Regions from separate parts of the Ruminococcus sp. 1001136sp1 genome, predicted to be linked through region 3. Evidence: riboswitches for the same ligand, from Rfam matches in the RefSeq annotation. Region 3 holds a riboswitch; each other region holds the start of a gene.
What was found. Region 3 has a riboswitch for cobalamin ahead of ABHC48_RS13530 (ABC transporter substrate-binding protein). Riboswitches for the same ligand answer to the same signal wherever they lie in the genome.
Positions count from the first base shown of each region.

Region 1 (10,646 bases), on a different contig from region 3:
TGATAACTGTGATCTGCTTCTTTTTTGCCATATCCCGAAGAATGGATAAAAGATCCAGCTTATGTTTGATATCAAGGAAAGAGGTTGGCTCATCCAGAATAATAATATCCGGTTCCTGGCAGATCGCACGGGCAAGAAGCACTCTCTGACGCTGGCCATCGCTGATGTTGTTAAAGTCACGACTACCAAGCGATTCCGCATGCACCGCTCTCATGGCTTCCTCTACCTTTTCCTCATCCTCTCTGGAAAGAATACCGAGTCTGCCTGTATAAGGGTAGCGTCCGGTTGCCACAATATCATGACAGGTCATAAGCTCCGGACGCATTCGTTCCGTAAGAACTACTGCCATGCGTGTGGAAAGCTCTTTATAGGAAAAAGAATTCAGATTGCGATCATCAAAGTAAACTTTTCCACCAATGATCTGCAGCTGTCTTGTGATACTTTTCAGAATCGTAGATTTACCAGAACCATTTGGACCAATGAGGGTTACAATCTCCCCTTTTTTAATTCCAATACAGATATCATGAATTAAGGCCTTTTTGTCATAACCGACAGAAAGGTTATCCATATGAAAATAGTAATTATCCATTTCAGTTTCCTCTCTTCTTCCGCAACATCATGAAAATAACAACAGGTGCTCCAAAGATGGAGGTAACGGTACTGATATTCAGCTCCAGAGGGGCAAAAGCCATTCTGGCAATCAGGTCACACATCATACAGAAAACTGCACCGCCCAGGAATGTTCCCGGAATGATTATAAGTGGTCTGGATGTGCCGAAGCTTCTTTTCATCAGAAATGGGACTGCAATTCCAACGAAAGAAATCGGTCCTGCAAAAGCAGTTACAGTTGCTGATAAAATACTGGAAAGCAAAATCAATGCAACACGGAAGAATTTGATATTTACGCCCATGCTTTGTGCATAAGCTTCTCCCAGCTGATAAGCACCGATGGGCTTTGACAGCAGGAAGGTCAGGGCCAGGGTAATTCCTACCACCACACAGGAAATGTAAACGTTACTCCAGCTCATACCGGAGAAGCTTCCCTGTGACCATCCGTGAAGATTTACAATATCGGAATCATCTGCAAAAGTTACCACAAAATCAGTTACTGCAGAACAGATATAGCCAATCATGATTCCGGCAACCAGAAGGGTGGCCATGTGCTTGATCCTTTTTGAAATCAGAAGAATAAAACCTATGGAAATCAGGGAACCAATAAAAGCTGCAATGATCAGAGTGTAAGAAGTTACGTTTACGGCTCTGCCAAGATAATAAATCATGGTAAGAGCTACTACCATTTTCGCACCGGAAGAAATTCCCAGAACAAAAGGTCCTGCAATGGGATTTTCAAAAAAGGTCTGGAGAAGAAAACCAGATAGGGATAAGGCACCTCCAAGAATGGCAGCCATCAGGATCCTGGGAAGACGGATTTTCCAGATGATGCTGTATTCTTTTGTATCTGTGGCTTTTTTCAGCAGGATATCTATGATCTCAGACAGAGAAATATGAACATTTCCTGTGTTGATATTCAAAACTGTGATCAGGCCAAAGGCCAGGATCAGCAGAATGAAAACCATAGCGTAACGAGATCGTCTCTTAAAATTTTCCATGTGGAAGCTGGTTCCAGCGGATTGATTGCTCATTTTATTTTTCTCCATTTTTGTTTCATTTACAACAGAACCTGCTGTCAGCTCAGCTTATGAAGAAAAGTCATATCCTCTTCACTTCCGCCGGTAAGCATCAGGTTCAGATCTGTGATCAGTTCACCAATTGTATCTGTATGCTGGTACATGGAATCATCAGTTACCCAGACATTTCCCTCTTTTACGGCTTTAAAATCAGCCATCAGACTTTCTTTTGCAAGAAGATCGTCTATGCTTTTTACAGACGCATCAATACTGGAGTTGTAGATCAGATAATCTGCATCTGACGCAGTATTATAGAATTCCTCCATGGTAATGGCAACGGAAGTTTTTCCACTGTCATCCTGAAGATCTGCGAATGCATTTCTTCCACCGGCAATCTCGATCATGCTGGAAATATAATCTTTAGGATTACGTACTACAGGAGAACCGCTGGTATTGATGTAGAAAAATGCAACTGTTTTTTCTGTATTTGTAAAGTCCTTTAGCTTCTCAATAACCTGTGCCTGCTGGTCAAAGAAGGTCTTTGCCTCCTCTTCTTTGTTCATCATTGCGCCATAAAGCTTGATCCACTCTGTACGTCCAAGGGGCTGGCTCTCATAGCTGGAGCGATCGGTGAAAACAGGAATTCCAAGAGTTTCGATCATCTCCTGTACCTTCGGTGCATGAAGGATCATGGTAGACTCTATTGCAAGATCACAGTCGTCACCTACCAGAAGCTCGTAATCCGGTTCATCGTATTTTCCCGCAAAGGTCATTTCGCCGTTATTGATAGCATCAGCTGCTGACTGGATATACCAACCGGAAGCATCAAGACCTGACAGCTTGATGGAGTCTACACTTCCGATTGCATCGAACAATGCCATCGGGGAAGTGGCTGCCATGTAGATGGTGTCAAGTGGCTGCTGAAGGATCTGGATTTCAGGATCCAGATCATCAGGTGCCTCTTTGCCCTCTGGGACGATCAGATATCTGGCATCATCATGGATGTCCAGAAGTTTGTAACCGTCATTGTAATAATACACGTCAAAGCATTCTGCAAAAGACAGATCCATGGCGGATTCATAGGTCAGACCTGCAATTTCAGGTGCAGCATTTTTTTCTGATGTGTCAGAAGAAGTCTCCCCGGAAGCATCTGCTTCCAGGTTCTCCTCTTCTGCCCATACCGGAGTAATGGCAGTAAATGTCATAACTGTTGCTGCAAAAATACTTAAAATTTTATATTTCAGCTTTTTGTCATACATTTTTATTTTCTCCTGCTGATTATTCTTGCTACTGTGCATATGGTGAAGAATAGTAATTTATTCTTCCTCATCAGTTACAAAAATTGCTTCGTAAGCTTTTTCCCACTCAGCTTTTGCATTGTCATCCTTTTCATCTGCAGAACGGTCCACGATAAACGGGATTTTCAGAGTGGAATATTTCTCTGCGGAATCTTTCAGAAGATTTTCTTTTGCTTCTGTGTCTGCTTCCTCTGTCGGGAGAATATCAGAAGAAAGGATAGAAATACCGCACTGACTCTTTACAAGAGCTTTGTAATCTGTATCTTCATCTTTTCCTGCAAAAGTTACGGAACCATCTTCCAGAGCAGCTGTAAGGCTGTCTACCGTACAGTCCTCTTTTTCCATTCCAAGAGCAGTAACTTTGTCTGTAAGATCAAGCTTATCCAAAATGTTAAGAGCATCTGTGGAAGCCACATAAGCAGATTCTACCGGCTGGTTGATTACGATTACATCTTTATCAAGTCCTGCAGGGATAACAGCACCCTCAGGTACGATCAGGTATTTTACAACATTGCCCATGTAGAGCTTTTCTGTACCTGTAAGTTCCTGGGAATCAGCAGCTTCTGTTTTTGCATTTTCTTTTCCGGAATCAACAGTTTCCGGTTTTCTTGCAGTATCTGTTGTCATATCTACTTCAAGAAGGGTAATACCCTTTGCGTAGTGATAAAGCTTAAAGTATTTTGCATGCTCAAGAGTAGTTTCGTCTTTATACTCAAGACCTGTGATCTCTGGTGCAGAATCATCCAGCTTCTTGTTTCCTGTGGAAAGCATGCTGTTGTCATCTGCCGGGTTATCCTTGTCTGTTTTCTTCGGATCGTTTGCACCCTTTAAAGCGATATAAATGGTGTAAGTGATTTCATGAGCCTGGGACATTCTGGTTGTCATACCAATGATCGTATTATTCTGGTTCAGTGCTACCGGAATTGTGAAAGTAGAAGTTCCGCCGCCGCATGCACCGTAGTATTTATTTCCATTGGCTTTTACATAACCGTAATATTCACTGCTGAATACAATAGTCGCATATGCCTGACCATTTGTTACCGTAACTTTGTTACAGGAAATGCTGACCTTTCCAGAACCACCAGACCAGGAGAAACTGTCAGGAGTATAGGTTCCATCTGCTAATGTAGTAGAACTGTTTACAGATGCTGTTCCGCCGCTTAAGTCAGATTCGTATTTGGATTCCTCTTCCGGTTTCTTGTCTGGCTTTGGAGTTGCTGTTGGTGTAGGAGTTGCTGTCGGTTTTTTATTTGGTTTTGCAGTGGGTGCAGGAGTTGCTGTGATTGTTGTGTCAGGAGCAGTATCTGGCTGCGGATCATCCTGTACGTCACCTATCTTATTTAAAGTGCTGGACTGGAAAGTCAGGATCCTGTCATACCAGATCTGGTTTTTGTGGGAAAAAGCAGCAACTGCAATTCCATTGTCCAGGGCTTCAACAGGAATCTCATATGTATATTTGCCATTTGCGTCTGCCACATATGGAACCCAGGTGGAGGAATCTGCTGCGGTAGCTTCTTCTTTTGTTCCCAGACATAGATAGTCGTAACCAGTTCCGCTTAAAGTAAGAACAGCTGTCATTTTTCCGTTTTTGGAAGTAAGGACACAGTCAATTACACGGAACATAGATGAACTGGAGTTTACTGTAATATTATAAATTCCGCTTGCACAGCTGCCTGGAGCAGGGGTTGCTGTTGGCTCTGGGGTGGTGGTTGCTTCCGGAGTTGTGCTTGGCACTGGAGTTTCAGTTGGTGCAGGAGTCTCAACCGGTGCTTCGGTAGGCTCTGGGGAAACAGTTGGTTCCGGTGTTGGAGCAGCCTCTCCATATCCTGGAACCGCCGGTACGGTAATCGTCAATATACCCTTTGCGTACCAGTTCTGGCTCTTCTTGGAATGAGGAACGACTGCGATTGTCTGAGCTTCCTTGCTTGCAGTAACTTCAAAGGTGTAGGTATAGCCTCCTGCACTGTTCTCTACTCCTTTGATGGAATTTGCTTCTTTATCAGAGTCACTGGCACTGCCAAGATAGATCATGTCATAATTCTGTTTTGCGGTAGAAAGTGTGACAATATATTTATCCTCCGAAACCTTTACAGTGGAACCGGTGATTACGAACATTGCAAATTCATCACCGTTTTCTTTTACAAGCTTGATTCCGGCATCTGTAATCTCATTCTGGGCTGGTGCCTGGGTTGGAGCTGCAGTTGGCAGTGGAGTGGCAGTTGGCTCAGGGGCTGCAGTTGGCTCTGGAGTAGCTGTTGGTTCCGGGGCTTTCATTCCTGGAACGTTCAGTTTCAAAGCCATATTTATGTACCATTTCTGATTTTTTACAGAAAATGGTACGATGCTGAAAGTCTGGACCTGTTCACTGGCAGGAACCTCAAAAATGAAAGTATAACCATCTTCATTTTCTGTACCAACGATTGCTGCTGCATTTTTTGCTTCGTCAGGATCTTCTTTAGAACCAAGATAAAGCTTCTCATAGTTCTTTCCGTCAGTATTGAGGGTTATCTTAATTTTATCACCATTTAATTCAGCAGAAGAGCTTTTGATTTTAAGCATTTTATATGCACTGTTATCTTCCTTGTCAATGGTCATGTTGGAACCATCTGGGTTCAGATCCTCTGGCTTTGTTTCTGGTTTATCTGTCTCTTCGGTTTTGCCCTCTTCTGTTGTTTCTGGTGCAGCTGTAGGCTGTGGAGCTTCTGCTTCCTCATTTTTGCTTTCTTCAGCAGGTGATGCAGTAACCTCAGGAGTGGTCTCAGAGGCAGGTGTTTCTGTAGCAGCAGGTGTCTCTTTCACAGCAGAGGCATCCACTGCTGCCGGAGTTACTGTAGTGTCAGTGTTTTCTTCCTCAGCTGTTGCGTTCTCCTGCACAGGAGTCTCAGCAGCAACAGCAGTCTTCTCCGCCTCTGTTTCTGGAGTTGGTGTAACAGAAACCTGTACGTTTGCATCCTCATTTTCTGCCTGTGTAAGTACAGCAGGAGTGACCGTCATCGCGACGGAAAGGAACAGTGCAAGAAAGCGTTTTGAATTTCTTTTCATTTCTTTTTCCTCGATTCTTCCTATTATTTTATAATTTGAATAAATCCCAATTGCTTCTGGAGCCTGTTTGTACAATGGGCAATCCTGACAGGATTATTTCAAAAAAATGCCTGCTTCCTCTGAGAAAACAGGCACTAAAAATTCAATATATTGTATTATCAAATATATTAATGAGAATGAAGTACTTTCTTCGGAAGCTTTCATTAAACGAATTCAGCAGGTTTCCTGACTTACAGATCAACACAGAATCCATCCTTCTCAGCAATATACCAATGGTTTCACTGGATTCTACTCCCTGGTTACAGTGACCGGATCGTTCAGGACTTTCACCTGATTCCCTCTTAGAGCGTGTTGAAAAAATATTCTCACAATCTGCACGCTGTAGCAGACAGATATGTCTGGCACTGAAAACGGATTTATTCAATTCACCTCATTATAGCAGACCGTTATGTCGAAATCAATAGATTTATAGGGTTATTGCTTGTATTTACTGTACCCGACTTCATCTGTGCGGAGAAGTGTTCCATTCTCATCGTAAACACTGCGGTAGGTTTTACAGGTGTTTGGATCGGAATGCTCTGTAGTAATCTCTACCGTATTATTGTCAGTTTGGGTTCCGTAAATGGATACCGTTACGGCTTCCTCTTTTTCATCGTAAGAGGCTTCAATTTTAATTGGATAAGCAGTATTATTCTGAAAACGGAAATCCTGACCTCCCCACACCACTGCTGCGTCCAGACCATCCTCAACATAATCAATTCGGGCAGCGTGATTATGACGCTCAACAATGGTCAGATCAGACTGCAGGCATGCCATAAACAACGTAGTGGAAATCTGGCAGATTCCGCCTCCGATATCCTGGGCATGTTCGCCTCCTACAATTACAGTTGCTTCCCTGTACCCTCGTTCCTCAGTACGTGGACCTAAAGTATCGTTGTAGGAAAAAATCTGTCCTGGCTGAAGTTCCACTCCATCACAGGCTTCCACGGCAAGCTTCAAATTGGCAACACGGTTTTCGGTACCGCCGCCATATGTAGTATAAGTACCAAGAAGATTCAGATAAGGAAGGGCTTCTATCTCTTCTGTAGAAACTTCGGGTAGGGTTATTTCAAGGGGGATGGTAATCTTTGCCCCTTCTTTTGCTTTTTCCAGCTTCTTTGCAGCTGACTTCACATCAAATGAAATTCCGGTAACTGCTGGAATAATTTCATTATTTTCCCCCAGAGAAGCATCTGTGGCATCTGTATGTACTTTTTCATAATAGGCTTCCAGATCCAGTTCCTCTGGCGGTGTCTTCATAGTAGGACATTCGATAACAGCTTCATAATCTTCTATGGAAATTGCTTTTAGAATCGCTTCTTTCAATGCATCCATATCCGGACCGATTCCGGTTTTTCCCTTAGTGATAACCAGCTCTGTATCTGTAAGTTCACAGGAAGTCTGTATAGTGGTGGATCCCTTTGAAATTCCAGCATCCTCCAGAAGCTTGTCCAGTTCGTCTTTGTTTCGGGCTTCTGGCATAAGGGTGACTTCTTCCTTTGTCTTGCTGTTCATCAGTTCGATGCGGTCAGTTCCATGAGTAAACCAGGCACCATGTCCAAGAGCATAGGCACTTTCTACAATTGATTTTACATCAAGACCGAGAACAGGATAGATGGATACCTTAAAGTTCTTTCCATTCAGGGTAATGGTCATCTGTGTGTTCTCATATTTTTCCTGAAAATCTTTTGAAATTGCGTCAATGGCTTCCTCTTTGGTCATTCCCTGAATGGCTATGCCGTTTATTTTAAGCTTCTTCCAGATTACATTATCTGTAAGAAAATGACACCACAGCCCATACGCACCTGCCAGAATCAGAACCAGGATCAGAACTTTGATCACACCGTTTTTCACTTGTTTTTTCATGTAATAATTTTACCTTTTGCAGTCTTTTTTAGAGCGTGTTTGAAAAAGGCTTTCTGCAAAATATATCGCAAAGTGGGGCGTGCAGATTGCAGGAATGATTTTTCAAACAGGCTTTAGAGCAATGGGGTAAAAAAGCATGTCCGGTTTCCGGTATGGCATGCAGCCCCTACCTGCTCTACTTTTGCCAGAATTGTATCATTATCACAGTCTATAGTCAATGATTTCACATACTGAACATGACCGGAGGTTAGTCCTTTGGTCCAGAGCTCGTTGCGGCTGCGGCTCCAGTAAGTCATTTTTCCCAGCTTCAGAGTGGTAAGGTATGCTTTCTCGTTCATGTACGCAAGCATAAGAACTTCGTCTGTTTTGTAATCCTGCACAATAACCGGAACCATGCCGTCACTGTTTAATTTGAAATCTGACCAGGACATTTTGGACTTTAATTGGTTCTGTTCCATATTTTTAATACTCCTTTATGAAAAATTCTTCTGCAATTATGCCACCTGCTTTCATGCTCAATTCGAAAAAAATGAAAACAAGTGGCATATATCATATCGTCTTAATTGTAATTCTGTTTGTTCTGCCTTTAAAGACTTCCCTTCGTAGAAAGCACATCTGTAATACGAGGATCATAAGCTACCGCCATATCCAGCGCCTTTGCAAAGCTTTTGAACATGGCTTCTGCCATATGGTGATTATTTCCCGGTGTTAGAACCTTAATGTGAAGATTCATGGCTGCCGTATAAGAAATGGCGTAAAAGAATTCCTTCATCATTTCTGTGGACATATCTCCAATTTTTTCACTGGTAAACGTACCTTCGAAGGAAAGATACGGGCGTCCCCCGAGATCAATGGCGCAAAGCACAAGACACTCATCCATTGGAAGGATGCAGCTTCCGTAACGCCTGATTCCTTTCTTGTCTCCAACCGCTTCTTTAATAGCTGTGCCAAGAACAATTCCCGTATCTTCAATGGTATGATGATCGTCAACCTGAAGATCACCCTTTACCTTTATATCCAGATCAAAAAGTCCGTGGCGGGTAAAGCCATCTAACATGTGATCGAAAAATCCCACACCTGTATCCAGACTGCTTTTTCCGGTTCCGTCCAGATTCAGCTTTATGGCAATTTTAGTTTCCTTTGTATTTCGTTCAACAGTAGCTTCTCTTGTCATGACTGCTCCTTTTTATCTTCCTCTTCAAAGCGGACTGCAATGGAGTTGGCGTGTGCAGTTAGCTGCTCTGAGGATGCAAACTGGATGATGTCCTTGTGGATTTCCTGTAATGCAGACCTGGAATAATATACAATACTGGATTTCTTAATAAAATCGTCGACGGAAAGTGCAGAGAAGAACTTGGCTGTTCCGTTGGTAGGAAGAACGTGGTTTGGTCCGGCAAAGTAATCACCAAGAGGCTCAGAACTGTACTCTCCAATGAAAATAGCGCCTGCATTTCGCACCTTCATCATTACCTCAAAGGCGTTTTTGGTGACAATTTCCATGTGTTCAGATGCAATCTCATTCGCTGCTTCAATCGCTTCATCCATATCTTCTGCAACAAGGATATATCCAAAATTTTCCAGAGATTTCTCAATGATCTCTTTTCTGGAAAGAACCTTCAGATAACCTTCAATCTCTTTCTCTACATTCTGTGCCAGTTCTGTACTGGTAGTAATAAGGATTGCAGAAGCCATCTCATCGTGTTCTGCCTGGGAAAGAAGGTCTGCAGCTACATAGTGTGCATTTGCAGTTTCATCTGCAAGGACAAGGATCTCACTTGGACCAGCAATGGAATCAATGCTCACATGTCCATAAACAGCTTTTTTTGCAAGGGCTACAAAAATGTTGCCAGGTCCTACGATCTTGTCTACCTTTGGGATGCTTGCAGTACCATAAGCAAGTGCTCCGACTGCCTGTGCACCACCAACTTTGTAGATCTCATCAGCGCCTGCTTCTTTGGCAGCAACCAGAGTGGAGGGATTTACTTTACCGTCTTTTCCAGGAGGTGTGGTCATAACGATGTGAGGTACTCCTGCCACTTTTGCCGGCACAATATTCATTAATACAGAAGAAGGATAAACTGCTTTTCCGCCTGGAACATAAACACCTACACGATTTAATGGTGTTACTTTCTGACCAAGCATGGTGCCTTTTTCGGTACTGGTAAACCAGCTGTTCTGACGCTGTTTCTCATGGTAGCTGCGGATGTTTACAAGTGCCTTGCGGATAACTTCCAGTAAGGAAGCATCAACTGCTTTATAGGCTTCTTCGATTTCCTCTTCGGTTACACGTATGGTTTCCGGAGTAACCTCTACTTTATCAAATTCTTTTGTGTAAGAAAAAAGAGCTTCATCCCCTTTTTCTTTTACATTTGCAAGAATATCTGCTACTGCAGCTTCGAACTTGCCGTAATTATTAGGGCTCCGTTTTAAAAGATTTTCCAGGATATCTTTGGTAGATTCTTTTGTTAATCTTACTGTACGCATTGTGATCGATCCTTCCAATTTTATTTTATTCCAGAAAAAACAGTAATTTCAGATTACCTTTCGTAAATCTTCAATCAGCTTACTGATTCTTTCATTTTCCATTTTCATGCTTACCTGATTCACAACCATTCTTGCTGAAAGAGGGCAAACTTCTTCTAACACCTTCAGTCCATTTTCACGAAGTGTGCTTCCGGTCTCAACGATATCCACGATCACTTCAGAAAGACCTACAATAGGGGCAAGCTCAATAGAACCATTCAGCTTAATGATTTCCACAGTCTGATGTTTC
Region 1 covers NZ_JBDPGY010000027.1:16,146-26,791, forward strand. Annotated here, with positions in the region: gene ABHC48_RS18095 (ABC transporter ATP-binding protein) at 1-589, opposite strand, end outside; gene ABHC48_RS18100 (iron ABC transporter permease) at 591-1,643, opposite strand; gene ABHC48_RS18105 (ABC transporter substrate-binding protein) at 1,688-2,887, opposite strand; gene ABHC48_RS18110 (hypothetical protein) at 2,945-5,968, opposite strand; cobalamin riboswitch at 6,166-6,367, opposite strand; gene ABHC48_RS18115 (VanW family protein) at 6,443-7,873, opposite strand; gene hisI (phosphoribosyl-AMP cyclohydrolase) at 7,987-8,331, opposite strand; gene hisB (imidazoleglycerol-phosphate dehydratase HisB) at 8,460-9,047, opposite strand; gene hisD (histidinol dehydrogenase) at 9,044-10,357, opposite strand; gene hisG (ATP phosphoribosyltransferase) at 10,406-10,646, opposite strand, start outside.
Region 1: it holds a riboswitch for cobalamin, as region 3 does, so the genes downstream of both, ABHC48_RS18110 (hypothetical protein) here and ABHC48_RS13530 (ABC transporter substrate-binding protein) in region 3, are expected to answer to the same signal.

Region 2 (10,646 bases), on a different contig from region 3:
CTGGAACGATGACAGAAAATATGTGAAGCTTGGTTACGCCAGGCTTCTCGAGGGGAAAAATAACCGTCTGTTAAAACTTTATCCAGATAAGGCGAAGCGGATCGTCGAACTTCTGGATGAGCTTTCCGCTTTGGAGAAACAGGGAGAGACAGATATAGACAGAATGTCCGGGATTTTTGGGCATATTATGGAGGAGATTCTTGCTTACAGGCAGGATGAGTGGGAGAAAAGCCTTCGAAGAATTGGCTTTTATCTTGGCAAATTCATCTATCTTCTGGATGCATATGATGATGTGGAAGAAGATGTGAAAAATAAAGATTACAATCCTTTCGCAGAAAAATATACAATGGAAGGGTTTGAAGGGGAAGTACGCCAGATTCTTATGATGATGATGGCAGAAACCTGCAGAGAATTCGAGAAGCTTCCTATTATTAAATATGGGGATATTCTTCGGAACATTTTATATTCCGGTGTGTGGTGCCGCTTCGAGGAAGTGAGCAGGAAACGCAGGGAAGAACGGGAGAAAGAACATGTTGGATCCATATAGCGTACTGGGAGTTTCCAGAAATGCAACAGATGAAGAAATAAAGAAGGCATACAGAAAGTTAAGCCGGAAGTACCATCCGGATGCGAATATTAACAATCCGAACAAGGATCAGGCAGAAGAGAAGTTTAAGGAAGTACAGCAGGCATATGAGCAGATCATGAGAGAACGCGAGTATGGAAGCAGTGGTGGATCTTCCGGCGGATACGGTGGTTATGGATATGGAGGATTTGGCGGCTTTGGAGGACAGCAGCGCCAGAGCACTTATGAAGATGAGGAAAGTGTGCGCAGACGTGCAGCAGCTAATTTTGTTCAGAGCGGACATTATCAGGAGGCTATGAATGTGTTGAATTCCCTTTCCCAGAAGAATGGAGAGTGGTATTATATTTCCTCCATGGCGAACATGGGAATGGGGAATAATGTAAAAGCGCTGGAGCATATTCGTGAAGCTGTGCGCCAGGAGCCGAATAATCAGCAGTACCGTATGCTCCTGAACCGGATGGAAGGTGGCGGAAGCTGGTATGAGACACAGCAGGGACCGTTTGGAGGAATGCCAGTGGCAGGGGATGATATGTGCCTGAAGCTTTGTCTGGCGAATGCGCTTTGCGGAATGTGCTGTCCGGGAAGCGGAGTGCTGTGCTGTTGATAAAGTAGAAGTTTATGATACTGTACCGTGGAGAAGGATGCCATTGTACAGTATTCTTTTTTGAGGTGTTTTGATGTTACCAGAGAACAGTAACCTTTGAATGACAGATTTTGTTAAAAATCAATTGACAAGAAAACTCGCACGTATTAAACTGTTAAAGCGTGAAATAGATATAGATACCGCAGACGTGAAGCATCTGACGTTCGTATGGGATAATACAGCTTTTGGGGGCTGCATGACCATTTGTGGGGATTGTGCATCTGGCGTGCGGTAGTATAGGAGGAATCAGATAATGAGTATTCGTATTGGTATTCTGGGATATGGTAACCTGGGACGTGGCGTAGAATGTGCGATCAAACACAATCCTGATATGGAACTGGTGGGAGTTTTTACCCGTCGTGCTCCTGAAAGTGTTAAAATTCTGACAGAGACAGCGAAGGTATATTCTGTAGATGATGCTGAGAAGATGAAAGACCAGATTGATGTTATGATTCTTTGCGGCGGAAGTGCTACTGATCTGCCGGAGCAGACACCTAAGTATGCCCAGTGGTTCAATGTGGTAGACAGCTTTGATACCCATAAGAGAATCCCGGAACATTTTGCAAATGTGGACAAAGCAGCTTCTGAGAGCGGTCATGTTGGAATTATTTCTGTAGGCTGGGATCCGGGAATGTTTTCTCTGAACCGCATGTATGCAAATGCAATCCTGACAAACGGCAAGGATTACACATTCTGGGGAAAAGGCGTAAGTCAGGGACATTCTGATGCAATCCGCCGTATCAAAGGAGTAAAGGATGGCAAACAGTACACCATCCCAGTTGAGTCTGCTCTGGAAGCAGTAAGAAGCGGAAAGAATCCGGAGCTTACTACAAGAGAGAAACATACCAGAGAGTGTTTCGTAGTAGCTGAAGAAGGCGCTGATCTTGCAAGGATTGAGAATGAGATCAAGACTATGCCGAACTACTTTGATGAATACGATACCACAGTACATTTTATTTCCGAAGAGGAACTGAAACGTGACCACAGCGGAATTCCGCACGGTGGATTTGTAATCCGCACAGGCAAGACTGGCTGGAACGATGAGAATAGCCATGTGATCGAATATAGCCTGAAACTGGATTCCAATCCGGAATTTACTTCTTCTGTAATCATTGCATATGCAAGAGCTGCATACCGCATGAACCAGGAAGGACAGAATGGCTGCAAGACGGTATTTGATGTAGCACCTGCTTACTTAAGCGCTCTGAGTGGAGAAGAATTAAGAAAACATCTGTTATAATTACTTTATAACAGAAATATTACAGAATTTATAAAAGGACAGTTCTTTCACATTGTGTGGGGCTGTTCTTTTTTTATGGAAAATACCTTTGAAAACATTGCTTTTAAAGAGAAAATAATACGAAAATATTGTGAAAACTTTACAGAGTTTTACTTTCGGGTTGACGATAGATGGAAACTGTAATATAATGAGCTACATAAAGCTGTAACAACTTTGTAAAAACTTGAAGATGATAATAACAGGGGTTGTGTTTGCTGGACAGCAGTATTACCTGTGGACAGCAACAGATTAATTAAAAAGGAAGGTAAGTATGCAAAACAAATGTAAAAAATTCAGACTTTGGAGTATCTTGCTGCTGGTAATGCTTATGGCAGCCGGTTTTACATGCCATAGTACATCAAGAGATGTACAGGCTGCCACGAAGAATGGATTCCGTACAGTAAAAGGGAAAACATACTACTATAAAAACGGCAAGAAAGTCAAAGGATGGCTTACCCTGAACGGTAAGAAATATTATTTTAATAAATCTACTGGTGTTCAGGTGAAAGGCTGGGTGAAAGATAAAAAGGGCAGAAAGCGTTATTTCACAAGCAAAGCAGGTGTTATGGTAACTGGATGGCTTTCCAATTCCAAGGGACAGCGCCGTTACTTTGCACCATCAACCGGATACATGAAGACAAAGTGGCTGAAGCTTGGCGGAAAGACCTATTACCTTTACGCGAAATCAGGCGTTGCAGCTACCGGTTTTGTAAAGGACAGCAAAGGAAATATCCGCTATTTTTCCAAAACGGGAATTATGGCCACTGGCTGGCTGACTAGCTCATCAGGAGTGAAGCGGTATTTTGACACTACATCGAAAACTGCTACCAATGGAATCATGGCAGTTGGTTTTAAGACGATCAATAATGTGACCTATTATTTCTACAGCGGCTCCGGAGCTATGGCGACGGGCTGGGTGGAGAATACAGACAAGGGTACAAAGTACTATTTTGATCCTACTACAGGCGCGATGTACACAGGCACACAGACTGTTGATGGTGTTACATATACATTTTCCAGCACTGGTGTATGCCAGGGAGAGAAGCAGGATGATCCTTCTCCGAATGGAAATACAGGAAATAAGACCATCAAGAATTATCTTGCAGGAGCACTTTTACCTGTTGGAAAAGCACTTTACGTATGGGGCGGCGGATGGAATGATTCCACAAGAAAGGGTCTCAGCGATACCATGACCAGCTGGTATAATAAATGGTCAGCGAATCCATCCAGTTATGATTACAATAATTACCGTGATCTTTCTACTTCCAATCGTGCGAAAGGATTTGACTGCTCAGGCTTTGTAGGCTGGTCTGCTTATCAGGTAATGCAGACACAGTCCGGTGTAGGATATGGATACACAGTGGTTTCAGGTGAAATTGGAAGCTATTACAAGGGGAAAGGCTGGGGCTCAATCGTAAATCAGTCTTATCTGTCACAGAATGGCTGGGAACTGAAGCCTGGCGATATCGGATACAATGATGGTCATACATGGATCGTTCTTGGACAGTGCAGTGATAAGAGTGTTGTTATCATTCATTCCACTCCGCAGGCAGGTGTCCAGATTTCTGGAACTACCACACCTACAGGAAGCTATTCCAGTGAGGCGGCAGCCCTTGCGAAGAAATATATGTCCTTGTATTCCGGATACAGCATCTTCAACTATCATCCATCCGTTGGAAACTATATCCGAAATGGAAACTATCTGAGATGGAATGGAGATACACTTTCTGATCCGGATGGTTATTACAATATGACAGCAGACCAGATTCTGTACGATCTGTTTGGAAAATAATGGTTAAGTAATATACAAGAGAGAATCAGTGAAAATACTGGTTCTCTTTTTATGTAACAGCGGAAATCTTTGAATTCCCCCTCTGTTACACAAACACGCTCTGTGTTCTCTTATTTAGACAAATGTATTACGAAATGTTACAAAGTTTTAAAAATTATTGCGATTTAGGGTTGAAATCTTTGCAAGAGTGTGCTAATATGTAGCAAGATTGAATGAAATGTTGCAAACATATTACAAATTGAGCTTTTTAGATTATCAAAAAGATTAACGAGGGTGATGAAACATGAAGAAAAGAATTGTATGTCTGACACTGGCAATTTTAATGTGCGGCTCACAGGTTGTAAGCGTAATGGCTGACCGTGAGAGCGATTTAAGAGAAGAGCAGGCCTGGACAAGCCAGCAGCTGGATGCTACATACGCACGCATGAGTGCCCTGTGGGATCAGAAGCAGCAGCTTGAGAGCCAGATCGAATCTTTGAATTCTGATCTTGTAAATGTAATGGTTTCCATTCAGACTCTTGAGAGTGATATCGCTTCCAAGGAAGCAGAAATTGAGAAAACACAGGGTGACCTGACCAAGGCTCAGAATGCCAAGGATAAACAGTACGGCGCCATGAAGAAACGTATTCAGTATCTTTATGAAAAAGGTGGAAACAATGCATGGTTCCAGATGATGTTAAATGCAGATAACCTTGCAGACCTTCTTACCAGAGCTGAGTATACACAGCAGATGTATGAGCAGGACAGAGAGAGCCTTCAGAAATATGCAAGAACGATTGAGGAGGTTCAGAAGTTAGAAGATCAGTATGAGCAGGAGAAAGCTGATTTTGAGACCATGAAGGAAGAATATGAGGCTCAGCAGTCTAACCTTCAGTATCAGTTGGATGTAACCCGTGCGAACAGTGCTGATTGCGAGAATGAGATCGCATACGCACAGCAGCAGGCTACTGAGTATGCGAACCTTCTGGAACAGCAGCAGGCAGAAATTGAGCAGCTTGAGGCAGAACGTATTGCAGCAGAAGAAGAGGCAAGACGTCAGGCAGAGGCAGAGGCCGCAGCAGCTGCAGCAGCACAGGAAGCAGCTCAGAACGGAGATGATTCCTCAGAAGATGTTCAGTATGATGAAGATGGAAATGTTGTAAGTGGTTCTTCTGATGGATCTTCTGATTATGAATACGATGAGTATGGTAATGTAATTGATACTGACAATACAGTTGATTACAATTCCGAGGCAAGCAGCTCCGACAGTTCCTCAGATAGTTCTTCTGACAGTTCATCAGCCAGCAGTTCTTCAGGTTCCGGCTCTTCTGTTGTATCCTATGCAACACAGTTTGTTGGAAACCCATATGTATGGGGTGGAACAAGCCTTACCAGTGGTGCTGACTGCTCTGGCTTTGTGCAGAGTGTATATGCAAACTTTGGCGTAAGTCTTCCAAGAACATCTTATGAGCAGCAGAATGCCGGATATGAAGTATCCTATGCGGATGCTCAGCCAGGCGACCTGATCTGCTATGGCGGACATGTTGCAATTTATATGGGAAATGGACAGATTGTCCATGCATCCAATGCCAGAGATGGCATCAAGGTCAGCGATAATGCTGCATACAGAACGATTACTTCTGTAAGACGTCTTGTGTAATCTGAATAAATGAATTTGTGAGCCCTTTCCGGAGATGAAAATCCGGAAGGGGCTTTTTACTGAAAATAATGTGGAAAAGCAAAGGAAAAAGAAGTATAGTAAGAATAAAAGTATTGTCTGAAAATCGTAATATAAATATTTCGTATAGCCAGATGAGAGGTGGAGAAAAATGCTTAGCCATTATCAGATGAAGGAAATTCCATATTTAAGAATATTAGGAAGATCGAATGGCAGTCTGGAACCGGTAACACTATTTTGGACCGCTTCCGGAATTGAACTGAATGTAAAAGCAACAGAAATATGGGTGAAAATCCGCTCCGATTATGATGTTTTTGAGCCATGGGTGGATGTGATCGTAGACGGCGTATTGTCCCAACGGCTTATGGTAAATAAGGGAGAACAGGAAATCTGCCTTTTCCGTAATATGGAAAGGGATAAGGTAAGAAATGTAAAGCTTCTTCGTGATACTCCTGCGTTTCCCACAGATGAAAAAACATTGCTTCAGCTTCTGGAGGTTGAAACTGACGGTGAGTTTTTACCTCTTGAAACACCAAAGCTCAGATTGGAGGTAATAGGGGACAGCATTACCTCTGGTGAGGGCGGCAGCGGTGCAGGAGAAGAAATGACATGGAATTCCTTTTGCTTCAATGCCGTGGATAATTATGCATATATGGCAGCAAAAGAACTGGGCGCGGTGTACAATTGCATCAGTCAGAGCGGCTGGGGCGTTTTCTGTTCCTGGGAAGGCAATGAGCAGCAGGCAATCCCGCTATATTATGAGCAGGTGTGCGGTCTTTTAAATGGAGAAAGAAACAAACAACTGGGTGCTATGGAAAAATGGGATTTCCAGAAGTTTCAGCCTGATGTGATCGTGGTGAATCTGGGGACAAACGACAGCAGCGGCACGAAGAATATGGACAGGATTGGAAAGGCTGTGGAAGACTTTTTGAGAAAACTGCGCGTATGTAATCCGGAAAGCTATATTCTGTGGTGTTATGGAATGCTTGGAGATGAGATTTTACCAACGCTTGAGAAAGCGGTGGGGAATTATAAAAGAAAAACAGGGGATGAACGCGTAGAATTTGTGAAGCTTCCGGATACACTGGAAGGAGAATTTGGATCAAGGCAGCACCCAGGGCACAGATCTCATGAAAGAACAGCGAAAATCCTGGTGGAGAAGATTCAGGAAAAAATGACGCTGCTGGTCACGCCGTGACTAGCAACATCTGGTTGATAAAAAAATAACAAAAATCTTTTCAAAAATAACAAAAATCTTTTCAAAGGGTTGACAAAGACAGTGACCGGTGGTACTATGGTGTCAGTATAATTCCATAGTGAACATATTAAGTGCTGACAGCTATAAGCTGGCAGAAAGAGGGAATCAGGTGAGAAACCTGAGCGATCCGGTCACTGTAACAGAGGAGCGAATCTTATAGTCCATTGTGCTTGCGCATGAGAAGGAGAGAGGATGTGATGATCCTGGAGCCAGGAAACCTGCTTGGTATGGCGAGGTTAAACTTCCGATGAAAGTGTAACAACCAGTTTTGGGGAATCCGCAGCCCTGAGATGTTGTCCGCTTTTGTGAGTGGACATTTTTTATGGAATGATCGCCTGTTCAGAAGAATTATACAGATTAAATGGCAGGCGATACTACTTCGGATGAAACCGTTCCCTCCGCGTATATATGAACGGATCATATTCTACCCCGGAGTAGCATCGCTCCCTCTTAAATAATGATGATTCAGAAGCCGCATATGCGGTATTTTTTTTACACTTTTCCTGAGCCTGTTTGTAGAATTATTCCCGTAATCTCCTGCAGGGTGTGACGCACATCTTACAGAAAGCCTTTTTTAAACACGCTCTGGCCGTATTCTATTCCTGTAAGCGGGATTCTTTTTTTGCATTTGATTTTGGGGCATTACGAAATAGAATATAAAGAATATTTTGTTTTGAGCTGTATGAGATAAGGAGAGAAATATGGAGAAAAAATATTGGGAAGATAAAGAATACGCTTATTTCAGTCATAAGAAATGTGAGTATTTTCCATGCCATAAAGGAGCTGATCCAGAGGACTTTAACTGTCTGTTCTGCTATTGCCCGCTTTATGCCCTTGGAGACAAATGCGGCGGAAATTTCAAATATAATGAGAAGGGATTTAAAGATTGTACGAATTGTCAGCTCCCTCATAAGAAGAAAAACTACGGTTATGTGACAGGAAAATATCAGGAACTTGCTGCGATGATGCAGAAAGTAAGAGAAGCAGATCATAAAAATGAAAATGAGTAATCAAAGAAATAAGTATAAAAAACTCTCCGGAATATATACGAAGTTAAGCTTACGTATTTACATTTCTCGGAGAGTTTTTGCGTAATGCAAAATTCCATTGGAATTCTGCAAGCTGGATCCTTTTTATCGTATGCTTAACAGCATCTTTAATTTCGGAATCTGGTTGTTGAGAATCAGACCCTCTGGAAACATAGCATTATGAACGAAATCAGCGGCATAAGTGAAGTCTCCAATATGCTCTGTTCCATGACTGTCACTGGAAAGCACGATTGGAACCAGATACTTCCGGCAGCAGGACAGGATCTGCGCGCAGTTGGCATGGGTATCGCCCCGATATCCGTAAGGCGCCAGGGAAGCTTCGTTGATTTCAAGGATAACACCGTTTTCACTGGCAGATTTTACAACTGCGTCGTAATCTATGTCATACTGGGGATTATCAATGTGTCCCAGGATCTTTATAACCGGATTCTTCATTACGTTCAGAAAAGCAGCAGTATTTTCTTCCCTGGTCTTTGGCCGGAAATTCTGATAATGCATGCTGGCGATTGCGTAGTCCAGCTTATCAAGAAGCTCCTGTGGCAGATCTGTTTTTCCATCGGTATCCAGAATGTTCAGTTCAATTCCATATAATAATTCCACATCGAAACGCTTCCTGGGCGAATAGATCAGGCTTCGGAAATAAGAAGAAGTTCCGGCAGCCAGAGTGGCTGGTCCGTGGTCTGTGATTCCAAGAAGCTTCAGCCCTTTTTGGGAAGCTGCCTTTGCCATGTCACTGATGGTGCAGGTCGTGCCGTGTCCGCTGGCAATAGAATGTGTGTGTATATCAGAAAGATACATAAAATCATCTCCTAATCAAGATTACGTGAATATATGCAGCTGGTAATTTCACTATAAAAGTGTTTTAAAAAGCCATTTACAGTTAACTTTAGTATGCCAGAGGGCAAAAAACATGTCAATCATAAATAAGAAAAAACAGAGAAAACAAATAAAAACAACATTACAGTACAAGAAAAACCACACATCGCATGCAGAGAAGTGTTGCTTTTTGTTGACACTTGGAAATCAGAAAGGTATAATCAAATCAGAAAATAAAAACTCTTTATTCAGGAGGAGAAAATGGGATACACAGATAATATGTCTCCGGAAATGAAACAGAGAATTGTACAGGAGCTTGTGCCAGGCAAGCAGATTTCCCTGGCACATATCATTGCCAATCCGGATAAGATTCTTTACACCAAGCTGGGTCTTGATCCATCTCTGGATTACTCAAGAGCGGCCATTGGGATCATGACTGTAAGTCCGGCAGAAACTGCTATCATTATGGCAGATATTGCGATGAAATCATCTGGCATTGAACTGGGATTTGTTGATCGTTTCAGCGGAAGCCTGATCATCACAGGTACTGTGTCGGAAGTAGAAGCTTCTACTAGCGCAATTCTGGACTATGTGGGAAATAAACTGGGCTTTACTTTATGCCCCATTACAAGGACTTGACAGAATATGAGGAAACTTGTTCTGATCGGTCGCAGCGAGGCTGGAAAAACTACTTTGACCCAGGCCCTGCGTGGTGAAAAAATACATTATCATAAAACACAATATGTAAATAATTTTGATGTGATCGTAGATACGCCAGGAGAGTATGCCCAGACGAAAGGTCTGGGACACGCCCTGGCGTTGTATACATATGAATCAGATGTGGTAGGGCTGCTGGTATCTGCCACGGAACCGTATTGCCTTTTTCCACCTTGCATTACCTGTATGGCCAACCGTGAAGTAATTGGAATTGTTACCAAAATCCACAATCCGGATGCAAATGTAAAACTTGCCACGTCCTGGCTGGAGCTTGCCGGCTGTAAAAAAATCTTTTATGTAGACTCCAGGCAGCAGGAGGGCATTCCGGAGATTTTGGAATATCTTAGGGAAGATGGCGATGTAATGCCATGGGAAAAAGATGCCTCTGATCCTGTGAATTAGAAAATACCTGTCAAATGTGGAAAAACAGTAAAACCAGCAAAACCACGAAAAACAACATAGCAATCCAGAAAAAAATCCACATAAAACAACATAAAACAACGGAAAAACCTTGACTTATAATGTGGAATGGTGTAAACTTACAACATAACCTAAAAAGTAACAGGCTAGCTATGCCTAGCCATGATAAGTTACCCGGTGCGGTACTATAACTTACATAATCCACCGCACCTGAATGTGCTTAAGGAGGAAAAAAGCATGGTAAACGAATACGAAATCAAAAAACAGATTTGCGACATCGGAAGAAGAATCTATAACCGCAACATGGTTGCAGCAAATGATGGAAACATCTCTGTAAAACTGAATGACAATGAGTTCCTTTGCACACCTACTGGTGTATCCAAAGGCTTTATGACTCCAGAGTTCATCTGTAAAGTAGATGCAAAAGGA
Region 2 covers NZ_JBDPGY010000002.1:41,403-52,048, forward strand. Annotated here, with positions in the region: gene ABHC48_RS02140 (DUF5685 family protein) at 1-547, shown strand, start outside; gene ABHC48_RS02145 (J domain-containing protein) at 531-1,190, shown strand; gene ABHC48_RS02150 (diaminopimelate dehydrogenase) at 1,483-2,469, shown strand; gene ABHC48_RS02155 (N-acetylmuramoyl-L-alanine amidase family protein) at 2,780-4,300, shown strand; gene ABHC48_RS02160 (C40 family peptidase) at 4,584-5,939, shown strand; gene ABHC48_RS02165 (GDSL-type esterase/lipase family protein) at 6,109-7,155, shown strand; cobalamin riboswitch at 7,268-7,456, shown strand; gene ABHC48_RS02170 (cysteine-rich small domain-containing protein) at 7,917-8,225, shown strand; gene ABHC48_RS02175 (phosphatase) at 8,349-9,062, opposite strand; gene ABHC48_RS02180 (BMC domain-containing protein) at 9,342-9,719, shown strand; gene ABHC48_RS02185 (EutP/PduV family microcompartment system protein) at 9,726-10,199, shown strand; gene ABHC48_RS02190 (class II aldolase/adducin family protein) at 10,455-10,646, shown strand, end outside.
Region 2: it holds a riboswitch for cobalamin, as region 3 does, so the genes downstream of both, ABHC48_RS02170 (cysteine-rich small domain-containing protein) here and ABHC48_RS13530 (ABC transporter substrate-binding protein) in region 3, are expected to answer to the same signal.

Region 3 (10,646 bases):
TTGCTTTTTACAAAATGGTACACAAATTTTGCAATATTAGGACGCAGCATCTCGGTATAGAACATGGTGTCTACCGACCAGAACGCTTCATTGACATACATGATATTGTTGAGAGTTCCTTTACGGGGAATTAGAACAGATTCGCCAGTATAGAGAGGCTTTTCTACATATCGCATTATTCCGCCTGATCCATATACTGGATAGTTTCCGTCAGCCAGTTTTTTATGATCTTTTCCATACTTAACTGAGATTAGGTCAGACAGCTGCCCTGTGCTCCAACTTTCTTGTCGGTGCTCAATAAACATACGGCTGTAAATTGCCTGAGCTTGTTGCTCTAAATTCTTGTTTACCACGAAAAATGTAACGAAAAAAGGAGTGATTAACCTATGGCTGGCTTTTATACCGAAGCAGACTATGAAAATTCTGTTATAGAGCTATTTCAGAATATGGGGTATCGGCATGTCTATGCTCCTGATTTGGAGCGGGACTTCAAAAGCCCCCTGTATGAAGATAAATTAGACGAAACACTGCATCGTTTGAATCCGGATATGCCGGAGGACGCAATTCACGATGCTTTGTATAAGCTGAGAAATTTTGAAAATGCGGAAATTGTGCAGAAAAACGCTCTTTTTATGGATTACATTCAGCACGGTGTAGAAGTGCGTTATTTTGTCAAGGGTGAGGAACGCTCCGGCTTGGTATATCTTGTTGATTACAAGAATCCGGACAACAACTCCTTTATTGTGGCGAACCAGTGGACATTTATTGAGAACAGCACCAAACGCCCTGACGTACTGCTATTTTTGAATGGTATGCCGGTAGTCCTGGTGGAACTGAAATCTCCCTCTCGTGAGGAAACGGATGCATCCGAAGCATACACACAGATTCGCAACTATATGCATGAGATTCCTTCCATGTTTATTTATAACTGTATCTGTGTTATGAGTGACCTTATGACATCGAAAGCTGGTACAATTACTTCTGGCGAAGATCGCTTCATGGAATGGAAAACGAAGGACGGCGGCTATGAAAATACACAGTATGCTCAGTTCGATACATTTTTTGAGGGTATTTTTGAAAAAGAACGTTTACTGGATATTATCAAGAACTTTATCTGTTTCTCCAATGAAGGAACCAAACAGTTCAAGATATTAGCAGGTTATCACCAGTATTTTGCTGTCAATAAGGCAGTACTTTCCACGAAACACGCAACGGAGACAGACGGCAAGGGTGGTGTATTCTGGCATACACAAGGCAGCGGCAAATCGCTGTCGATGGTGTTTTATGCCCATTGTCTGCAAGATGCTTTGGATAGCCCGACCATCGTAGTTATCACAGATCGCAACGACCTGGATGACCAGCTTTACAGGCAATTTGCCAAGTGCAAGGATTTTCTGCGTCAAGACCCAGTTCATGCCGAAAGCCGGGTGCATTTGAAAGAATTACTGGACGGTAGAAAAGCAAACGGCATTATTTTTACCACGATGCAGAAATTTGAGGAATCCTTTGATTGCCTTTCTGAGCGCAGAAATATTGTGGTTATGGCGGATGAAGCTCATCGTGGGCAGTACGGTTTGAAAGAAAAGGTCGATGTCAAGACAGGTGAAATCAAAATCGGTTCTGCTCGTATTATCCGCAATGCTCTGCCGAATGCAACTTTTATCGGATTTACCGGAACGCCGATTTCTATGAAAGACCGCAACACTCGTGAAGTGTTCGGTGACTACATAGATATTTATGACATGACACAGGCGGTTGAGGATGGTGCTACCCGTCCGGTATATTATGAAAGCCGTGTTATCAAGCTGAAACTGGATGAGCAGACTTTGAAGCTCATTGACCAAGAATATGACATTATGGCAAAAAATGCTGATTCAGAGGTTATCGAAAGGAGCAAAAAAGAACTGGGGAAGATGGAAGCCATTCTTGGCAATGAGAAAACTATCAACTCCCTTGTGGACGATATTTTGAATCATTATGAAAATTATCGTGCGAATCTGCTCACAGGTAAGGCAATGATCGTAGCATACTCACGCCCTATTGCCATGAAGATATATGAGCGTATCTTGCAACTTCGTCCCGGATGGACGGATAAGGTTGCTGTTGTTATGACAGGTAGTAACAAAGATCCAGAAGAATGGAATAAAATCATCGGCAATAAACACCATAAGGATGAGCTGGCAAAGGAGTTTAAGGATAATGATAGTCCGCTGAAGATTGCCATTGTCGTGGATATGTGGCTTACAGGATTTGATGTGCCATCTCTTGCAACCATGTATGTGTACAAGCCGATGCAGGGGTATAATCTGATGCAGGCTATTGCCAGAGTAAACCGTGTATTTGGAGATAAGGAAGGCGGTCTGATTGTCGATTATGTTGGCATTGCTTCTGCATTGAAGCAGGCAATGAATGACTACACTACTCGCGATAGGAAGAATTACGGTGATACCGATGTTGCCAAGGTTGCATATCCGAAGTTCCTTGAGAAACTGTCTATCTGTCGGGATTTGTTCCACGGTTATGATTATTCCAAGTTTATGACAGGTACGGATTTGGAGCGTTCCAAGGCAATCAGCGGTGCGGTCAACTTTATTGTCGCTGTGAATAAAGAACAGGAACGAGAGAATTTCCTGAAAGAGGCATTGCTGCTCAGGCAAGCATTGTCGCTGTGTTCCTCTCTGGCAGAAAAAGAGCTGCGTGTGGAAGCGGCATTCTTTGAATCTGTTCGTGTGCTTGTTACAAGATTGATGAATCAGGGAGAGGGGAAGAAAATTTCTCTGCCAGAAATGAATGCTCGCATTAACGAGCTTCTGAAAGCCAGTGTTCAGAGCGAAGGCGTCATTAACCTTTTCTCAGATATAAATCAGGAATTTTCGCTCTTTGATCCAAAGTTCCTTGAGGAAATCTCTAAAATGAAGGAGAAAAACCTTGCTGTAGAGCTGTTAAAAAGGCTGATTGCGGAACAGGTGCAGATTTACCGTCATACAAATGTGGTAAAATCGCAGAAATTCAGTGAAATTATACAGCGTGCTATGAATGCGTATCTGAATGGAATGTTGACCAATGAACAGGTTATTGAAGAATTGCTGAATCTGGCAAAACAGATTGCGACAGCTCATAAAGAGGGAGACAAGCTTGGACTGACTGCTGATGAACTGGCATTTTATGATGCGCTGACAAAGCCGGAGGCCATTAAGGATTTCTATGAAAACGAAGAACTGATTGCCATTACAAAGGAACTGGCAGATACACTGCGTAAGAACAGAACAATAGATTGGCAGAAACGGGATTCTGCCAGAGCGAAAATGCGTATGATGATTAAGCGGTTGCTCAAAAAGCATCGCTATCCGCCGGAAGGAATGGATGATGCAGTGCAGACCGTGATGACACAGTGTGAGCTATGGACAGATAATAATGATATGGAGAATTACGCTGAGAATAGCAAGGTGTATACCTATTCTCCGAAAACGGAATTGGGTATGGTTGCTGAAGACACGGCACCGTATGGGAAATAGATATATAAGTAAGGAAGGGGATGCCTATATTATATTCAAAATCAAAAACATTGTTAAAGAAATATCTTTACTTTATTTAAGGGGTAAGTTATAATAATTCTGCTTAAAAGAATAAATGTGCCAAGTGCTGAAAAAATATATAAAATTTGTACTGCTTTCAGAAGAGGGAATCAGGTGAGAATCCTGAACGATCCGGTCACTGTATTCAGTTATGCCACATTCATATCCATTGCATTTTTATGTGAGAAGGGAATGGGGATTTAAGCTGTAAGCCAGGAAACCTGCTTGGTTCATAGAAAGAAACTTCCGTGTAAAGTGCTGTCTTTCGTATCATGTTTTTTTGTGATGCCCGCTTTTTCATGGAAGCGGACTTTTTTCTTTTAAAAACAAAAAAACAAAAGAAAAAATAAGGAGAAAAAGCATGAAAAACATGAAAACAGCAGCAGGAATGTTATGTCTGGCAGGAATTCTCAGCCTGGGAATGGGAACAACTGTATTTGCGGAGGATGGAGACAGCCATTATCCCGTAACAATCACAACCTACAATTATGAGAACGAACCGGTTGAAATGACTTTTGAGAAAGCTCCGGAGAAAGTATTTGCATATGCAAACTCCAATATCGAAGAGCTTCTGGCACTTGGTCTCGGTGATAAGATCGTAGCTGCTTGCGGTCTGGACGGTGATGTGCGTGAGGATTTAAAAGATGAATTTGACAAGATTCAGTATATGGATACCAAGCCATCCAAAGAGGAAGTTGTTGCAATGGAGCCTGATTTTATTGCGGCATGGTATTCTTCTTTCAGTGATGACTGGCTTTCTGATGTAAGCTTCTGGCAGGAGAGAGATGTAAATACATACATGTCCCTGAACAGTGCTGCAAAGGGACCGGCTTCTGAGTTCCCACGTACAATTGAAGACGAATATGAGGATATCCTGAACCTTGGCAAGATCTTTGATTGCGAAGACAAGGCAGAAGAAATCGTTGATCAGATGAAGGGTGAGATTGATAAAGTAAAAGAGCATGTAGAAGGAACAGACCCGTTATCTGTAGCAGTTCTTGAGGATGAGGGAGATTCCTTCCGTGTATATGGAACAGAGACACTTGGCGGAAATATTCCGGAGACACTTGGTGCGGAGCTGAAGCTTGGTGCAGAGAACTCTGAAAACGTTGGTGCAGAGGATCTGATTGCAGCTGATCCGGACGTATTATTCATGATCAACTATGATGGATTTATGACAGCTGATGAGGCTATCGCTGATATTACAGATAACCCTGCATATGCAAGCCTTTCAGCAGTTAAGAACAACAAAGTATTCTCTGTAAACCTGAATGAAGTATACTGCAGCGGTGTCAGAACCTATGATGGAATTATGACATTTGCAAAAGCATTATATCCGGATCTGTACGAATAAAATGAAAAGAAAACCGGATTTTAAAAATGGAATTTTTCATGGAAAGCCGATCTATGTGCTGGCGGTGATATTACTGACTGTGCTTCTGGTGATATCCATTCTGACTGCAGTTACCATTGGTTCTGTAGATCTTTCTGTGAAAGATGTGTATAGTGTAATTTTGTATAAAGTATTTGGAATCGGGGATCCGGAGGTTTATGGTGTAGGAGCCATGTCCGATATTGTATGGTTTATCCGCCTTCCCCGTATTCTTCTTGCAACAGCCGTTGGCATGGGTCTGGCAGTTGCAGGTGTGGTAATGCAGGCCATTGTGAAAAATCCGATCGCAGATCCGTATATTCTTGGTATTTCCTCTGGTGCATCTCTTGGTGCAACAGTGGCAATCTTTCTTGGAGTTGGAGCCGTATTTGGCTCCAACTCTATTGGAATCTGCGCATTTATCGGAGCCTTCCTTATTTCTGTACTGGTACAGATCACTGCAAATATAGGAGGCCGGGCAAATTCAGTCCGACTTCTGCTTGCAGGTACAGCACTTGGAAGTGTGTGCAGTGCATTTTCAAACTTTGTTGTCTATATTGCGGGCGACAGAGATGGAATCCAGACAGTTACTTTCTGGCTGATGGGAAGTCTGGCAGGTGCGAAATGGGAAAATCTGGCTGTGATTATTCCCTGCGTTTTTATAGCAACCCTGTTTTTCTGCACCCAGAGCCGTATTCTCAATATGATGCTGCTTGGAGATGAGGTATCCATCACATTAGGAACTGACCTGCACAGATATCGTCAGGTGTATCTTGTAGTGACAGCACTGTTGATCGGTTTTGTGGTATATTCCGCAGGTATCATTGGATTTGTAGGACTCATTATTCCTCATGTGGTACGAATGTTCTTTGGAACCGATCACAAGAAAATGCTTCCACTGTCAGCACTTAGCGGTTCCATTTTCCTGATCTGGGCAGATGTTGCTTCCAGGATCATTATTCCCAAGAGTGAAGTCCCAATCGGAATCCTGGTATCCATGATCGGAGCACCTTGCTTTATTTATCTGCTGGTACGCAGATCTTATGGATTCGGAGGTGAGAAATCATGAAACTGACAGCTTCTGATATCCATGTAGAGCTTGGCGGAAATGAGATTCTTAAGGGAATTGACGCAGCCATAAAGGAAAAGGAATTTGTAGGAATCATAGGACCAAATGGAAGTGGAAAAAGTACATTGCTGAAATGTATTTACCGTGTACTGAAGCCAGATACCGGTGTGATCATCCTGGATGGAAAACCGCTGAACGAATATAAGGTAAAGGATTCTGCAAAAGCACTGGCAGTGGTGTCCCAGCACAACTACTATAATTTTGAATTTTCCGTACAGGAAATTGTAATGATGGGAAGGGCTCCTCATAAGAAAACCATGGAACGGGATAATGCCGAGGATTATAAGATCGTGGAAGAATGTCTGGAAAAAGTGGGAATGCTTCCCTATCGGCACCGTGTTTTTTCAAGTTTGTCTGGCGGTGAGCAGCAGCGAATCATTCTGGCAAGAGCTCTGGCACAGAAAACTGACTGTCTGATCCTGGATGAGCCTACCAACCATCTTGACATCAAATACCAGCTCCAGCTTCTGGATATTGTAAAAAGTCTTGGGGTCACTGTGATCGGTGCTTTGCATGATCTGAATATTGCAGCAGCATACTGCGACCGGATCTATGCCATGAAGAACGGTCGTCTGGTGGCTTGCGGAACTCCGGAAGAAGTCATTACAGAAGATTTTATACATATGTTGTATGAAGTAGATGCAACTGTAAAAAAGGATGAATACGGCATGCTGAATGTTACATACCATCCTTTGCATGTGAAAAAATAAAGGAAAAGTGGAGGAAATCTGAATGAGCGATACAGCAAAAAAAGGGATCCTTGTAGTCAGCTTTGGCACCAGTCACGAGGATACCAGAGCAGTGACCATTGATGCAATTGAAAAAGAAATTGGAGCTGCTTTTACAGATTGTAAAGTTTATCGCGCATGGACAAGCAAGATGATCCTTGCCAGAATTGCAAAGAGAGATCATATTCACTATGACAATGTGGCAGAAGCAATGGAGCGTATGAAAAAGGATGGAATTACAGAGGTGATCATTCAGCCTACTCATGTAATGAACGGTGTGGAAAATGATCTTATGAAAAAGGATGTTCTGGCGTATGCAGATCATTTTCAGTCTGTGAAATTCGGAGCTCCTCTGCTTACAACAGAAGAAGACAATGAATACGTGGTGAAAGCGGTTGCAGATGAGTTTTCTGTAATTAAAGATAAGGAGACGGCACTTGTGCTTATGGGGCATGGAACCGAGCACTACGCAAATGCCGTTTATGCCGCACTGGATTACAGGTTCGAGGATATGGGATATGAAAATGTGATCGTAGGAACTGTGGAAGGTTATCCTGAAATTGACCAGGTCATGAAACAGCTTGGAAAATGCAGGGCAAAAAAAGTGGTAATTGCACCGTTTATGATCGTTGCCGGTGACCATGCGAAAAATGACATGGCAGGAGAGGAAGAAGACTCCTGGAAAAATATCATCAGCAAAGCTGGCTATGAAGTGCAGACCGTTCTGAAAGGACTGGGGGAATATGAAAGTATTCGAAAACTCTTTGTGGAACATGCGAGGGAAGCGGTATGATTAAAATTGGGACACTGACCTGCCTTCACTCCAATAATGTATGTGCCAGAGTGGGATGCCTGAAGGCCTTTCAGAATCGCAGTGACTTTTTTGATGGATATTCTCCGGACACATTTCTGGGAGCAATGATGACCTGTAATGGATGCAAAAGTGTAAATCCCAAAGAACCGGATGTAGATGAGGGAATTCTGGAAAAAATAGACAGGCTGGTCAGCGAAGAAATTAAGGTAATGCATGTGGGAGCCTGTCGTCTGGACAGGGAGAAAAAAGAGTGCCCACGAATTGCCAAAATCTGTGAGATGATAGAATCCAGGGGAATCCAGGTGGTAAGAGGAACTCACAGAGAATCCTGAAACAGGATAGAGAAATCGTATAGGGGAAACTTCCAGGCAGATTGTGGAAAATAGTCTGTCTGGAAGCTTTTTTATTGCTGTGTTTTGCCTGGCTTTATTGACAATATACGCAGGAATTAGTAAAATGAGCGGTGGCAGAAAATGATATTTAAGGAGAATTACATAAGATGAGTATTTCTATGATTGGAATAGACCATAGTATGGCTCCCGTAGATATACGAGCCTTGTTTGCATTTACCAGAAAAAATGCAGGGGAGGCTATGGAAAAATTAAAGGAACAGCGGGGAATAGACGGCTGTATTATTCTTTCTACATGCAATCGCCTGGAGGTATGGGCAAGTGTGGATGATGAGGCAGAGCTTTCTTTATATAAAGAGCTTTGTAAACTGAAAAATATTAATGATGATCAGTACGAGATATATTTTACAAAGCGTGAAGGCCATGCTGCTGTGGAACATCTGTTTTACCTTGCATCAGGTCTGAAATCCCAGATACTTGGAGAAGATCAGATTCTTACTCAGGTAAAAGATGCATTGGGAATTGCCAGAGAGCATTTTACAACAGATGGAGCCCTTGAAGTGCTTTTCCGAATGGCTGTAACAGCAGGAAAAAAGATTAAAACTGAGGTACCATTTTCTCATGGGAATCCGTCTGTGATCCATCAGGCGATAGAAATGCTTGACAGACAGGGCTATTGCGTACAGGATAAGGTCTGCATGGTGATCGGAAATGGAGAAATGGGAAAGGTTGCAGCCCAGGCTCTTATGGAAGCCGGTGCAGATGTGACTGTAACCGTGCGTCAGTATCGCAGCGGAATGGTGAATATTCCATTTGGATGTAAACGAATTAATTATGGCGAAAGAATGGACTATCTGCCTAAGTGTGATCTTGTAGTCAGTGCTACGGCAAGTCCGAATTTTACTTTGCGTGAGGAACTGTTTGAAAATCTGGAACTGGAAAAAAGTATTGTTCTCATTGATCTGGCAGTTCCAAGGGATATTGAACCGGAGGTTGGAAAATTCGAAGGGATAACCTTGTTTGATATGGATAGCTTCCGCATGGAAGAAACTCCGGCTGAGCTTCAGGAAAATCTTGAGGCGGCAGGACTGATCGTGAGAGATCAGATGGATGAATTTTTTAAATGGTTAGATGGTAAGGAACTGATACCAAGAATTCAGGAAATCAAAGAGAATGCAGTGAATGACTTTAACCTGCGGATCATGAAGCCATTGAAAAACACACAGATGGATGAGCAGGAAAAAGAGAAGTTGATAAATGCAGTGGATACTGCAATGGGGAAGGTTATAAATAAAATGCTGTTTGCATTGAGAGACAGTGTGAATGAGAAAGCATTTCTGGAATGTGTAGCAGGACTGGAGAAAACATATGAAAAATAAGCGCTATTTCCCACTGTATGTGGATCTATCGGATAAGAACATTGTGGTAGTGGGTGGGGGAACCATTGCCACAAGAAGAGTGAAAGCATTATTATTATTTACCAGGAATATTACAGTAATTGCGCCGAAGATGACAGCAGATCTCTGGGAACTGGGCAAGCTGGGAAAAATTCAGATCCAGCCCCGTCCTGTGAAAAAATCGGATTTCTCTATGGCTTATATGGTGCTGGCTGTTACGAATAACAGTGAGCTAAATGAGGAAATTTACCGTACCTGTAAAGAAGAGGGAATTTATGTAAATGTTGCAAGTGATAAGAATTTGTGCGATTTTTACTTTCCCGGAATTTGTCTGAAGGATGATATTGTAGTGGGAATCACGGCCAGCGGTGTCAATCACAAAAAGGCTAAGGCAGTAAGAGAAAAAATGCAGGCACTTCTGGAAGAACTGGAAAAAGATGAGGATAGTTATGAATAAAAAAGTTGTGATCGGAAGCAGGGAAAGCAAGCTTGCCGTACTGCAAAGCCAGATGGTGAAGGATTATATTGTATGCAGGCATCCGCAAATGGATGTGGAAATCCTGACCATGAAGACTACAGGAGACAAAATACTGGACCGTACTCTGGATAAGATTGGAGGAAAAGGCCTTTTTGTAAAGGAACTGGATCGGGCGCTTTTAGAGGGCAGAAGTCAGCTTTCTGTTCATAGCCTGAAGGATATGCCTATGGAAGTCCCGGAGAAGCTCCCCATACTTGCTTTTTCAAAAAGGGAAGACGTAAGAGATGTGCTGGTTCTCCCAAAAGGCTGTGATGTTCTGGATCCTTTGAAGCCTATCGGTTGTTCCAGCCTTCGCAGAAAGCTGCAGCTGAAAGAAATTTACCCGGATATGCAGGTGAAAAGTATTCGTGGAAATCTTCAGACCAGACTGGAAAAGCTGGATAGTGGAGAATATTCTGCGTTAGTTCTTGCAGCCGCCGGTTTGAAACGTCTGGGGCTTGAAAACAGGATCAGCAGGTATTTTGATACAGAAGAAATGATTCCGGCAGCGGGACAGGGAATTCTTGCAGTTCAGGGAATTGATGGTCTGGATTATGAGTTTCTGAAAGGGTATGATGATCTGCAGGCCCATCAGGCTGCAACAGCAGAGAGAGCCTTTGTAAAATATTTAAATGGCGGATGTACCTCTCCGGTAGCTGCCTATGGAGAAATCAAAGATGGTCAGTTGAAACTTACCGGTCTTTACTATGAAGAAAAGACTGGACATTATCTGAAAGGATATAAAACAGGAAATCCTTCAAATG
Region 3 covers NZ_JBDPGY010000014.1:63,072-73,717, reverse strand. Annotated here, with positions in the region: gene ABHC48_RS13540 (restriction endonuclease subunit S) at 1-305, opposite strand, end outside; gene ABHC48_RS13535 (type I restriction endonuclease subunit R) at 387-3,515, shown strand; cobalamin riboswitch at 3,621-3,819, shown strand; gene ABHC48_RS13530 (ABC transporter substrate-binding protein) at 3,937-4,929, shown strand; gene ABHC48_RS13525 (iron ABC transporter permease) at 4,931-6,016, shown strand; gene ABHC48_RS13520 (ABC transporter ATP-binding protein) at 6,013-6,786, shown strand; gene ABHC48_RS13515 (sirohydrochlorin cobaltochelatase) at 6,809-7,597, shown strand; gene ABHC48_RS13510 (CGGC domain-containing protein) at 7,594-7,950, shown strand; gene hemA (glutamyl-tRNA reductase) at 8,118-9,347, shown strand; gene ABHC48_RS13500 (bifunctional precorrin-2 dehydrogenase/sirohydrochlorin ferrochelatase) at 9,337-9,822, shown strand; gene cobA (uroporphyrinogen-III C-methyltransferase) at 9,815-10,646, shown strand, end outside.